One region of the Bradyrhizobium sp. LA6.8 genome, then DNA from elsewhere that is predicted to be linked to it. Evidence: predicted binding sites of a transcription regulator. Region 1 holds the regulator's gene; each other region holds the start of a gene.
The links. The regulator HrcA, encoded in region 1, represses chaperone genes, less so after heat shock. The targets are predictions, from matches to a motif close to GTTAGCACTCNCNNNNNGNGAGTGCTAAC.
Positions count from the first base shown of each region.

Region 2: the regulator HrcA is predicted to act here: its motif matches at 1,359-1,387, upstream of ABIA90_RS28870 (co-chaperone GroES).
Region 3: the regulator HrcA is predicted to act here: its motif matches at 2,393-2,421, upstream of ABIA90_RS33155 (co-chaperone GroES).

Region 1 covers NZ_JBEPQQ010000007.1:477,544-482,031, forward strand. The annotation lists gene pncA (bifunctional nicotinamidase/pyrazinamidase) at 1-209, shown strand, start outside; gene grpE (nucleotide exchange factor GrpE) at 362-967, opposite strand; gene hrcA (heat-inducible transcriptional repressor HrcA) at 1,064-2,152, opposite strand; gene rph (ribonuclease PH) at 2,321-3,034, shown strand; gene rdgB (RdgB/HAM1 family non-canonical purine NTP pyrophosphatase) at 3,046-3,681, shown strand; gene hemW (radical SAM family heme chaperone HemW) at 3,668-4,488, shown strand, end outside.
Region 2 covers NZ_JBEPQQ010000006.1:498,462-502,949, reverse strand. The annotation lists gene ABIA90_RS28880 (cupin domain-containing protein) at 61-600, opposite strand; gene ABIA90_RS28875 (usg protein) at 764-1,051, opposite strand; gene ABIA90_RS28870 (co-chaperone GroES) at 1,430-1,744, shown strand; gene groL (chaperonin GroEL) at 1,789-3,429, shown strand; gene lepB (signal peptidase I) at 3,605-4,351, opposite strand.
Region 3 covers NZ_JBEPQQ010000008.1:293,500-297,987, reverse strand. The annotation lists gene ABIA90_RS33165 (hypothetical protein) at 1-122, opposite strand, end outside; gene groL (chaperonin GroEL) at 266-1,897, opposite strand; gene ABIA90_RS33155 (co-chaperone GroES) at 2,006-2,302, opposite strand; gene ABIA90_RS33150 (hypothetical protein) at 2,632-3,153, shown strand; gene ABIA90_RS33145 (protein phosphatase CheZ) at 3,343-4,122, opposite strand; gene ABIA90_RS33140 (L,D-transpeptidase) at 4,437-4,488, shown strand, end outside.

The DNA of each region.
Region 1 (4,488 bases):
TCAAGCGCGTCTTCGTCGCCGGCCTCGCGACAGACTTCTGCGTCGCCTGGACCGCGCTCGATGCGCGCAAGGCGGGCCTCGAGGTCTATGTGGTGGAGGACGCCTGCCGCGGCATCGACACGCAGGGCTCGCTCGCAAAAGCCTGGGCCGACATGGCCAAGGCCGGCGTGAAGCGGATTCAGTCCGCGGATATCGCGGTGAGCGCGTAAGCGGCGCGAAAAGCTGCCAAACCCTCATCCTGAGGAGCGTGCTCCTTAGCACGCGTCTCGAAGGATGAAGGCCGAGCTGCAACAGCCGGGCCTGCATGGTTCGAGACGGCGCTGACGCGCCTCCTCACCATGAGGATCAACCAGTTCGCCGCTCAGTTCACTTCGTTGCTGTTCGCCGCCGGCGCAGCCTTCGTGCCGCCCTTGGCGACACCGACCAGCGCCGGGCGCAGCACGCGCTCGCCGATGGTGTAGCCGGCCTGCATGACCTGCACGACGGTGCCCGCGGGCACCGACGCATCCGGCACCTCGTACATCGCCTGCTGGAAGTTCGGGTCGAACTTCTGGCCCTGCGGATCGAACTTCTTGACGCCGTGCTTTTCCAGCGCGTTGAGCAGCGAGCGCTCGGTGAGCTCGACGCCCTCGATCAGCGAGGTCAGGCCGGGATCGGCCGCGGCACGGGCCTCGGCCGGAACGGCATCGAGCGCACGCTGGAGATTGTCGGCGATGTCGAGCACGTCGCGGGCGAAGCCGGTGATGCCGTAGAGGCGGGCGTCGGCGACCTCCTTGGTGGTGCGCTTGCGCAGATTTTCCATCTCGGCCAGCGTCCGCAGCATGCGGTCGCGCGCTTCGGCGGCTTCCTTCTGCAACAGCTCGACCGAGCCGGGCTCCGGATCGTCGGGCATGATGTAGGGTTTTGACGCCACGGGCTCGTCGGTCGGTGGGGTCGTGTCATCGGGCTGCCGGTCTCGATCGGTCATCGGCTCTCTTCTCGAACTCGTCTCAAGGGATTGTTGGCCCGGATATCGTGCCTAAGCTCACGAAAATCAAGCGCCCGTGATCGGAGGAAACGCCGATCAGCCCCCCAGGAGGCGGCTGACGATGCGCGCGGCGTAGTCCACGGTCGGGATTACGCGGGCATAATTCAGCCGCGTCGGCCCGATCACGCCCAAAACACCGACGATGTGGCCGGCGGCATCCCGATAGGGCGAGATGATGGTGGAGGAGCCCGACAAGGAAAACAGTTTGTTCTCCGAACCGATGAAGATCCGCACGCCCTCGGCGGTCTCGGCGCGCCCCAGAAGGTCGATCACGCCGCGCTTGGTCTCGAGATCGTCGAACAGCAGGCGAACGCGCTCCAGATCCTCCAGCGCGTGCAGATCCTCGAGCAGATTGGCGTGGCCGCGAACGATCAGCTGGCGGTCCTCGTTCTCGCCGCCGGACCAGCTCGCAATACCGGCCGAAATCACCTTCTGCGTCAGCTGATCGAGCTCGGCGCGGGCTTCGCCGAGCGCGGTTTCGAGCTCGAGCCGCGCCTCGGCCAGCGTGCGGCCGCGGATCCGCGCATTGAGGAAATTACCGGCTTCCGTGAGCGCCGAGGAGGGAACTCCCGGCGGCAGCGACAGCACGCGGTTTTCGACCTGACCGTCCTCGCCGACCAGGATCACCAGCGCCTTTTCGGGTTCCAGCCGGACGAATTCGATGTGTTTCAGCCGCGCATTGGATTTCGGGGTCAACACGACCGCTGCGGCGCGGGTGAGACCGGACAGCCGCGTCAGCGCCTCCGACAGCGCCGCCTCGACCGATTGGGCGTGACCCACCGACGTCAACTGGCTCTGGATCGACTGCCGCTCGGCGTCATTGAGGTCGCCGACCTGCATCAGGGCGTCGACGAAGAAGCGTAAGCCCAGTTCCGTCGGCAAACGGCCGGCGGAGGTGTGGGGCGCATAGATCAGGCCGAGCTGTTCCAGGTCGGCCATGACGTTGCGGACCGAGGCCGGGGAAAGCGGCATCGCGATCAGCCGCGAAATATTGCGCGAGCCGACCGGCTCGCCGGTCGCGAGATAGCTTTCGACAATTTGACGAAAGATGTCGCGGGAGCGCTCGTTGAGCTGGGCGAGGCCTGCGCGCGGCGCGATCAGATGGATCGGATCGTGATGGGCCACGGACGGTAACTCCTCTCAGACGCTTATAATTTGTCCATCCCGGAGGGTTCTGACAAGCGTGGCGTTTGCGGGGTGGAAAACCCGGGGTGAAAAAGCCTTGCCGCCCACCCTCACCCCACCTACAAGCACCGCGAATAGCCCTTTTCCGAGAGTTTTGGAGGATTTCCCATGCGGCCAAGCCGCCGTGCGCCCGACGAATTGCGCCCCGTGACGCTGGAGCGCGGCGTGGTCAAATATGCGGAAGGCTCCTGCCTGGTGAAATTCGGCGACACCCATGTGCTGGTCACCGCCACGCTGGAAGACCGCCTGCCGCCGTGGCTGAAGGGCCAGGGCCGCGGCTGGGTCACCGCCGAATACGGCATGCTGCCCCGCGCGACCTCCGAACGCACCCGCCGCGAGGCCTCCGCCGGCAAGCAAAGCGGCCGCACCGTCGAGATTCAGCGCCTGATCGGCCGCTCGCTTCGCACCATCGTCGATCTCGAAGCGCTCGGTGAGCGCCAGATCACGGTCGATTGCGACGTGCTCCAGGCCGACGGTGGCACGCGCACGGCCTCGATCACCGGTGCCTGGGTCGCGCTCGCCGATTGCATCAACTGGATGAAGGCGCGCAACATGATCAAGGCCAAGGTGCTGCGCGACAACGTCGCCGCGATCTCCTGCGGCATCTACAACGGCACGCCCGTGCTCGACCTCGACTATGCCGAGGATTCGGAGGCCCAGACCGACGCCAATTTCGTCCTGACCGGCGATGGCCGCATCATCGAGGTGCAGGGCACCGCGGAACGCGAACCGTTCACACAGGACGAATTCCTCGCGCTGATGGCGCTGGCCCAGAAGGGTATCGCGCGGCTCGTGGACTTGCAGAAACTGGCCGTCGCGTAGTCAATAGGCCCATGCACCGCCGAATCACCGGAAAGCTCGTCATCGCGACCCACAATCCCGGCAAGCTCGCCGAGATGAAGGAGTTGCTCGCGCCTTGCGGCATCGAGGCGGTGTCGGCCGGTGAGCTCGGCCTGCCCGAGCCCGACGAGACCGGCAACGATTTCCGCAGCAATGCCGCGATCAAGGCGATCGCGGCGGCGCAGGCGACCAAGCTTCCCGCCTTCGCCGACGATTCCGGCATCGTGGTCGACGCGCTCGACGGCGCGCCCGGCATCTACAGCGCGCGCTGGGCCGGTCCAGCCAAGGATTTTGCCGCCGCGATGGCGCAGATCGAGCGCCTGTTGCAGGAGCGCGGCGCCACCACGCCCGACAAGCGCACCGCGCATTTCGTATCCGCGCTCTGCGTCGCCTGGCCCGACGATCATCTCGAAGAGGTCGAGGCGCGCGTCGACGGCACCTTGGCCTGGCCGCCGCGCGGCACCGCCGGCTTCGGCTATGATCCGATGTTCCTGCCCAATGGCCACGATCGCACGTTTGGCGAGATGACCAGCATCGAGAAGCACGGCCTGCCGCCGCTTGGCCTCGGCCTGTCGCATCGCGCCCGCGCCTTCGTGAAACTGGCGGAGATCTGCCTTGAGCCGCGCTAAGCAAGCTTTCGGCGTCTATGTGCACTGGCCGTTCTGCCTGTCGAAGTGCCCCTATTGCGACTTCAACAGCCACGTCCGCCACGCCGCGATCGACGAGACGCGCTTCGCTTCAGCTTTCGCGCGTGAAATCGAAACGACCGCACAGCGTGCGCCCGGGCGTGAAGTCACCTCGATCTTCCTCGGCGGCGGCACGCCTTCACTGATGCAGCCCGCGACCGTCGGCGCGGTGCTCGATGCCATCGGCAAGCACTGGCACGTCGCCAGCGATGTCGAGGTCACGCTCGAGGCAAACCCGACCAGCGTCGAGGCCACGCGCTTTGCCGGCTATCGCGCCGCCGGCGTCAACCGCGTCTCGCTCGGCGTGCAGGCCCTCGACGATGCCTCGCTGAAAGCGCTCGGCCGCATGCACAGCGCGCGCGAGGCGCTCGATGCGGTCGCCATCGCGCGCCGCTCGTTCGACCGTTATTCGTTCGACCTGATCTACGCCCGCCCCGACCAGACGCCGGCGATGTGGGCCGACGAGCTGCGTCTGGCGATCGACGAAGCGGCGGAGCATCTGTCGCTCTATCAATTGACGATCGAGGAAGGCACGCCGTTCTTCGGCCTGCACCAGGCCGGCAAATTGAAGACGCCGGACGAAGCGGTCTCGCGCGCGCTCTATGACGTGACGCAAGAGACCTGCGACAAGCTCGGCCTGCCCGCCTACGAGATTTCAAATCACGCGCGGCGCGGCGCCGAGTGCCGGCACAATCTGGTGTACTGGCGCGGCGATGAATATGCCGGCATCGGCCCCGGTGCCCATGGTCG
Region 2 (4,488 bases), on a different contig from region 1:
CGCTCCATCCGGGCTACAAGAGAGCCGTCATTGCGGGCAATGACGGCGGAGAGACCGCGCCTACGCCTTCAACTCCACCGTCCTGAACTCCGCCGGCAGGATCACCTCCAGCAGCTCCACGTCATCCGAATAATCCAGGATCATGTGCTTGATCTTCGGCGGCTGGGTCCAGGCGCTGCCTTCCTTCATCAAGGTCTCGCCCTGGCCGTCCATGTAGGTCTTCACCCAGCCCTTGAGCACGTAGACCATTTGGAATTCGACGTCGTGGAAGTGCAGCTTCGACACCTCGTTCGGATCGCAGGGGCCTTGCAGGCGGATCACGTGGGCTTGCGCGAGGCCGTGGCTGGCTTCGGCGATGCCGAGGTCGCGATACTTGGCGTAGGCGCGCAGGCCGTCGGCCTTGAAGTCTTCCTCGCGGTGATGGCTGATGGCGATGCGCTGCTTGGGACGCGCGGGCTTTTTCGGAGCGGCCTTCGCCGGTGTCGTGCGCGCCTTTGCCTTCACCGCCTTGCGCGCCGAGGATCGTGCCACGGCCTTGGCTCCGCTCCGCTTCTTCACCGCGGCCTGGGCTGCACTGCGCGATTTTGTTTTCTTGGCCATGGGCCGCCTCCCTGTTGTTATAGGCGGAGGCTAGCACAGAACGAGATATCGTAGGGTGGGCAAAGCGAAAGCGTGCCCACCATTGCCAGATGCAATCGTGGAGAGATGGTAGGCACGGCGCGAGCGCGCCTTTGCCCACTCTACGATGCCGGCGGCGCGCTGTTCAATGCAGCCGGAACACGCCATCCACGGCGCGCAGCTCGGCCGGCTTGATCAGCTTGGAATGCGCGACGGTCACCGAATGGAGCGGACCGTCGAGCTTCTCCTGCCAGAACGCCAGGAAATCCTTCAGCGCCGGAAATTTCGGAAACATGTCGTAGTTCTGCCAGACGTAGGTCTGGAGAAGCGAGGGATGATCGGGCATCCGATAGAGAATTTGCGCCGTCGTCAGCCCGTAACCCAAAAGCTGTTTCCGGAAATCTTCGGAAACGCCCCCACTCCGCAAGCCCATGCCAACCTCCTTTGCAGGAGCGCATTCAAGGGGCGGCTTGGTCGGTGTGCGCCTTACGAGCCACCCGGTACTGATGCGCTCACATGAGAGAAATGTGACGCAAACTGACAATCCATCTCAAGCCTAAAAGTTTAACAAGCTGTTGAAATTCAATGCTTTAGCAGCAGAGAGGGCTCCGTGCTAATACGGTCACCGGGCGGGTTAACGATGGTAAAGAGATTCTGGCACCCGGGCCTTCAGAGTGCCGAATTTTCTGCTAGAAGCCCTTGCCCCCGCAAAATTCCTGTCCTATTTCAGCCTCGCCTGTGCTAGCACTCGCTGGCACAGACTGCTAACGCCAAAAAATTCCCATACCGTGCAACTACTTAGGAGGACTGCATGAAATTCCGTCCGCTTCACGACCGCGTCGTGGTCAAGCGTATCGACGCAGAAGAGAAGACCGCCGGCGGCATCATCATTCCCGACACTGCCAAGGAAAAGCCCTCGCAGGGCGAAGTCGTCGCCGTCGGCCCCGGTGGCCGCGACGAAGCTGGCAAGCTGATCCCGATCGACCTGAAGGTCGGCGACCGCGTGCTGTTCGGCAAGTGGTCCGGCACTGAAGTCAAGATCGACAACGTCGACCTGCTGATCATGAAGGAAAGCGACATCATGGGCGTCCTCGACGTCCCCGCTTCCAAGAAGAAGGCGGCCTAAGAGCCCCCTCTCCCCACCAGCTAAACACCTAAGGAAAAATCCAGATGTCAGCTAAAGAAGTCAAATTCGGCGTCGATGCACGCGACAAGATGCTGCGTGGCGTCGACATCCTCGCCAACGCCGTCAAGGTGACGCTCGGCCCCAAGGGCCGCAACGTCGTCCTCGACAAGTCGTTCGGCGCTCCCCGCATCACCAAGGACGGCGTCACCGTCGCCAAGGAGATCGAGCTCGACGACAAGTTCGAGAACATGGGCGCGCAGATGGTGCGCGAAGTCGCCTCCAAGTCGGCTGACGCGGCCGGCGACGGCACCACCACCGCAACCGTGCTCGCGGCTGCGATCGTTCGTGAAGGCGCAAAGTCGGTTGCCGCCGGCATGAACCCGATGGACCTGAAGCGTGGTATCGACCTGGCCGTGGAAGCCGTGGTCGCCGACCTCGTCAAGAACTCCAAGAAGGTCACCTCGAACGACGAGATCGCCCAGGTCGGCACCATCTCCGCCAACGGCGATGCCGAAATCGGCAAGTTCCTCTCCGACGCCATGAAGAAGGTCGGCAACGAGGGTGTCATCACCGTCGAGGAAGCCAAGTCGCTCGAGACCGAGCTCGACGTCGTCGAGGGCATGCAGTTCGACCGCGGCTACATCTCGCCCTACTTCGTCACCAACGCCGACAAGATGCGCGTTGAGATGGACGACGCCTACATCCTCATCAACGAGAAGAAGCTCTCCTCGCTGAACGAGCTGCTGCCGCTGCTCGAGGCCGTGGTGCAGACCGGCAAGCCGCTGGTCATCGTCGCCGAGGACGTCGAAGGCGAAGCGCTTGCGACCCTCGTCGTGAACCGTCTGCGCGGTGGTCTGAAGGTCGCGGCCGTCAAGGCTCCGGGCTTCGGCGATCGCCGCAAGGCCATGCTGCAGGACATCGCGATCCTGACCGGCGGCCAGGCGATCTCGGAAGATCTCGGCATCAAGCTCGAGAACGTCACGCTCAACATGCTCGGTCGCGCCAAGAAGGTGATGATCGACAAGGAGAACACCACGATCGTCAACGGCGCCGGCAAGAAGGCCGACATCGAGGCGCGCGTGGCCCAGATCAAGGCGCAGATCGAGGAGACCACCTCGGACTACGACCGTGAGAAGCTCCAGGAGCGTCTCGCCAAGCTCGCAGGCGGCGTCGCGGTGATCCGCGTCGGCGGCGCGACCGAGGTCGAGGTGAAGGAGCGCAAGGATCGCGTTGATGACGCGATGCATGCGACCCGCGCGGCGGTCGAGGAAGGCATCGTCCCGGGCGGCGGCGTCGCCCTGCTCCGTGCCTCCGAGCAGCTCAAGGGTCTGCGCACCAAGAACGACGACCAGAAGACCGGCGTCGAGATCGTGCGCAAGGCGCTGTCGGCTCCCGCTCGCCAGATCGCGATCAACGCCGGTGAAGACGGTTCGGTGATCGTCGGCAAGATCCTGGAGAACAAGACCTACGCTTACGGCTTCGACTCCCAGACCGGCGAGTACGTCAACCTGGTCACCAAGGGCATCATCGACCCGACCAAGGTGGTCCGTACCGCGATCCAGAACGCAGCCTCGGTTGCCGCGCTCCTGATCACCACGGAAGCCATGGTCGCCGAGCTGCCCAAGAAGGGCGGCGCCGGTCCGGCGATGCCCCCGGGCGGCGGCATGGGCGGCATGGACTTCTAAGGTCCAACCACCTCAAGGACTACGAAACCCCGGCAGCGATGCCGGGGTTTCTGTTTTGGGCAAACTCTCTCCCCCCGTCATTCCGGGGCGCGCGGAGCGCGAGCTTTGGTGCGCGATTGCGCACCAAAGCTCGCGCCCAAGAGGGCGCGCCCCGGAATGACGGGGGCGGCGCCCCTCACCACACCTTCCCCAGCCGCTCCATGTGCGGCTCGCCGTCTTCATCGAGCGACCAGAAGATCCGCGTCACCCGCCCGACGAGGTTGTCCATCGGGATGAAACCCATCGTTGCCATCACGCGGCTGTCGCTCGAGTTGTCGCGGTTGTCGCCCAGCACGAAGAAATGGCCGGGCGGCACGGTGTAGACATTGGTGTTGTCGTAGTAGCCGTTCTCGACGCAGTCGTAGGTGATGTAGGAATTGCCATTGGGCAGCGTCTCGCGCCAGCGCTTGACCTTGACGCTGCCATCCAGACCGCAGGCGGTGCCGGCGAGCCCGTTTGCGAGTGCGACGCGCGTCACCGGTCTGTCATTGAGGAAAAGCTGTCCCTGCCGCATCTGGATGCGGTCGCCGGGCAGCCCGACCACGCGCTTGACGTAGTCGACCGAGGTGTCCTTTGGCGCGCGAAACACGACGACGTCACCGTGCTCGGGCTCGGCGGCAAAGACACGGCCCGAGATCCAGGACGGCGCGAAAGGGAAGGAATAGCGGCCGTAGCCATAGGCATATTTTGCGGCGAAGACGTAGTCGCCGACGACCAGCGTCGGGGTCATCGAGCCGGAAGGAATGTTGAAGGGCTGATACAGGAAGAAGCGAAACAGGAACGGCGGCGACCACAGCACCGGGATCAACAGGATCAGGACGACGATCGCTTTCCATTCCCGCGGCCGGGCCGTAGGGCGGATCGTTTGCTGAAGAGTGGTCATTCGCTTGCCATGATCGAGATTGTGGTCGTCACCGTGAGATTACGCAACCTTCGCGCGCGTGCAATACCCACTCATGGTTTGGTCGCACGGGCGCGCGCACGCGTTCATCGCAAGCGTCGACAATGGAGATGTGAAGG
Region 3 (4,488 bases), on a different contig from region 1:
GTCTCCGTCCCGCCCGGCGCCGTGGCCTTCGGCGACAGCTTCATCTGGGCCGATGTGACATCGGGCGAGACGGCAAGCAGGGCCGCCAAAAGGGCTGTCGAACAAACCAGAAGCGCACGCATCGATGAATCCTCGCGCAATCGAATCGGCGCGCCACCGTAGTGGGTTTTGGCCGCCGGTTGAATTGGAAAGCAGAAGGGGCAGGGTCGGCAAAAAAGAAGGCCGCCCGGAGGCGGCCTTCGCAACATTGTAACGGAACGGAGGCTTAGAAGCCGCCCATGCCGCCGCCGCCCGGCATGGCGGCCGGAGCTTCCTTCTTCGGCGTTTCGGCGACCATGGCCTCGGTGGTCACCAGCAGGCCGGCCACGGACGAGGCGTCCTGCAGCGCGGTGCGGACCACCTTGGCGGGATCGATGATGCCCTTCTCGACCATGTCGACATAGTCCTCGTTCTGGGCGTCGAAGCCGAAGGTCTCGGACTTGTTCTCCAGGATCTTGCCGACGACGATCGAGCCTTCCACGCCCGCGTTCTCGGAGATCTGGCGGATCGGGGCTTCCAGCGCCTTCAGCACGATGTTGATGCCGGCCTGGACGTCGGCATTGGCGTTGGTGAGACGGCCCACCGCCTTCTTGGCGCGCAGCAGCGCGACGCCGCCGCCGGGGACGATGCCTTCCTGCACCGCGGCGCGGGTGGCGTTGAGCGCGTCCTCGACGCGGTCCTTCTTCTCCTTGACCTCGATCTCGGTCGCGCCGCCGACGCGGATCACCGCGACGCCGCCGGCGAGCTTGGCGAGGCGCTCCTGGAGCTTCTCACGGTCGTAGTCCGAGGTGGTCTCCTCGATCTGGGCCTTGATCTGGCCGACGCGGGCCTCGATCTCCGGCTTCTTGCCGGCGCCCTTGACGATCGTGGTGTTCTCCTTGTCGATCACGACCTTGCCGGCACGACCGAGCATCTTCACCGTGACGTTCTCGAGCTTCATGCCGAGGTCCTCGGAGATGAGCTGGCCGCCGGTGAGGATCGCGAGGTCCTCGAGCATGGCCTTGCGGCGGTCGCCGAAGCCCGGCGCCTTGACGGCGGCGACCTTCAGGCCGCCACGGAGGCGGTTGACGACCAGGGTGGCCAGCGCCTCGCCCTCGACGTCCTCGGCGATGATGACGAGCGGTTTGCCCGACTGCACCACGGCTTCCAGCACCGGCAGCATGGCCTGAAGGCCGGACAGCTTCTTCTCGTGCAGGAGGATGTAGGCGTCCTCGAGCTCGGCGGTCATCTTCTCGGCGTTGGTGACGAAGTAGGGCGACAGATAGCCGCGGTCGAACTTCATGCCCTCGACGATGTCGACCTCGGTGTCGAGCGACTTGTTCTCCTCGACGGTGATGACGCCCTCGTTGCCGACCTTCTGCATCGCCTGGGCGATCATCTTGCCGATGGCGGCATCGCCGTTGGCCGAGATGGTGCCGACCTGGGCGACCTCGGAGGAGGCGGCGACCGGCTTGGCGCGCTTTTCAATGTCCTTGATCACCGCTGCAACCGCGATGTCGATGCCGCGCTTGAGGTCCATCGGGTTCATGCCGGCGGCAACCGCCTTGGCGCCTTCGCGCACGATGGCCTGGGCCAGCACGGTCGCGGTGGTGGTGCCGTCGCCGGCGAGGTCGTTGGTCTTGGAGGCGACCTCACGCAGCATCTGGGCGCCCATGTTCTCGAACTTGTCCTCGAGCTCGATCTCCTTGGCGACGGTGACGCCGTCCTTGGTGATGCGGGGCGCGCCGAAGCTCTTCTCGATGACGACGTTGCGGCCCTTCGGACCGAGCGTCACCTTGACGGCGTTGGCGAGAATGTCGACGCCGCGCAGCATGCGATCGCGCGCGTCTCCGGAAAACTTGACGTCTTTGGCAGCCATTTCTTCAATCCCTCGTGTTTCGTGATGTGTTTGCCGCTTGCGGAATGACCGAATGCCCGGATCGCGCGATCCGGGCATGACATTCAGCGGCTGTTCAGGCTGACGGCCTTAGGCCATGACGCCCATGATGTCCGACTCCTTCATGATCAGGAGCTCTTCGTTGTCGATCTTGACCTCGGTGCCCGACCACTTGCCGAACAGCACGCGGTCGCCGACCTTGAGGTCGATCGGGATCAGCTTGCCGGCCTCGTCGCGGCCGCCGGGGCCGACGGCGACGACCTCGCCCTGGGACGGCTTTTCCTTGGCGGTGTCCGGAATGATGATGCCGCCCTTGGTCTTTTCCTCGGCGTCGATACGTTTGACCACGACACGGTCATGCAGCGGACGAAATTTGGATTTAGCCATGACGTTTCCCTTTGGAGGCTCGCTTCGGAAGGAATGGAAGTGGGTAGGGGCGGCGTCCGTCCACCCTCTTGCCGAGGATCGAACGGCGCGCTTAGCAATCGGGCTTTCCGAGTGCTAATAGTGCGCCCGGAAATATGGCTTGGCCGCGATCCTGTCAAGCAAGGGTGGTTAAGCGATTGGTGAGGCGGATATAGGATCGTGTCTAGAGAAACTTATTGGTCGCGCTGGCGTATAAAGGACGTCATTGCTCCGACAGCGGTTTTGCGCTTGGCTGCAGGAGGGATGCGGTCGGGGTCTCATTTGGGGGACGGTTTGCTCGGGGGAATGTCATGATCAGGTCAGCTCACGCACGCACGGTTGCCAATCTGGCGGCCGCCTCTTGCCTGGCGCTGCTGCTTGGCGCCTGCGGCGGCGGTATGAGCCTGCCGTCGTTCTCGTCGTCTTCGCCGCCGCCCGAGGCCGAGCCCGGCACCGGCCCGGAAATGCCGGCGAGCATCCGCGCCGACGAGATCGTCGGCCGCTGGGGTCTCGCCTCGTTCCAGAACCCGGCCGACCGCGCCCGCACCGAGGCCGCGGCCCGGGCGCAGTGCAAGAATCCCTACGTGATCACCGCCGGTTCCTCCGGCGGCGTGATCATGCATCTCGCCGACCAGGCGACGCCGCAGGAGCTGCGGCTGAAGGGCTCGCCCAGCGGCAAGAACTACATCGGCCCGGCGGGTCCCACCCCCGGCGAGCAGGACCGCGAGATCGTCTCCTTCGACGGCCGCGTCCTGATCACCCGCTTCATCGACAAGGACGCCGCCACCCGTTACGGCAACATGGTCTACGTCCGCTGCGCGCCAAGGGCGTAGTCTTTCCTTCGTCATGCCCCGGCTTGACCGGGGCATCCAGTACGCCGCGGCCTCTCGGCTCAATCACCGCCGTCTCTGGAATACCGGATCGCCCGGTCAAGGCCGGGCGATGACAGTGGAGGGGATGCTCCACAAACAAAAAACGCCGGCTCTCGCCGGCGTTTTGTTTTTCAGTAGTGCCGCGCCCGATCAGTCGAACAGCGCGTCGATGTCGTCCTGCGAGGCGTGGCCGACGTCGCCGGCGAGCTTGGGGCCGTTGAGGAGCTTTTCGTCGTCGCTGCGGGTGTCGGCCGGCGCGGGCACATGGGCCTTGATCGCGTCGACGCCGCCCCAGATCTCCATCATCGCATTGATGTGCTGCTCGATGAACTTCATCGTGGTCATGACCTTGCTGATGCGCTGGCCGGTCAGGTCCTGGAAGTTGCAGGCTTCGAAGATCGAGATGACGCGTTCCTGGATGTCGTCGGCGAGCCGCTTCTGCTGGTCGGCCGATTGCACCTTGGACATCGCGCTGGCCGCCTGGTCGATCGATTCGGCGGCTTCGAGGATCTGCTGGGTCGCCTGCTCGGTGCCGCCGACGACCGCGCCGAGCTCGCCATTGACCTTGGCCATCTCGCCGCCGTCGAAGCTCTTGCCGTGCAGCGTCGCGATCTCGCGCTTGGTGCGATCGATGGCGTCGTGGATGAGGTCGAGCTCGACCTTCAGCTTCTCGCACTGCTCGATCTGCGCCCGGTAGGTGTCGAGCATGGTACGAGCTTCAGAGAGCTCGTGGGCGGTGGAGGCGTCGATCGCCGCCATGGCCGCGCTGCCGGACAAGGGCACGGTGCCCTTCGCCATCTGTGCGCGGATCGCACGCAGCTCCGCCATGATCTCGCTATGCATCGGCGCAGCCTCCTCAATCATTTCGGGGCTGGGCATCTCGCCGACAATAGCCTCCTCGACACGAAAACGTTTGCGGTGAATAGCCATCAGGAACTCCCCCCACCTCACTCACGCGTCTTTGTAGGCAGAAGCAATTTAACACGAGGTTCACAGCGGGAACTGTTGCGCGGCCGCACGCGACGGCGCGAAAAGAAGCGATTAACCATGGGCCTGCGGCGTTCATTGAAAATAAACGCTGATCGCCAAATTGCACCCTCGCTCGCGACGTGGTGAATCGAAACGGCTGATACGTTTACCAAACAAAACGGCTTTTGCTCTTTATTGACCACGTCGCGGTCGCCGGTCAGCCATCGGCTCTGCACGACGCATGTGATCTAGACGAAACAGTACAGAGTACGTCGATGTTCAAGAAAATGTCTGTCGCGCTGCTTGGCAGCGCTTGCACCTTCATTG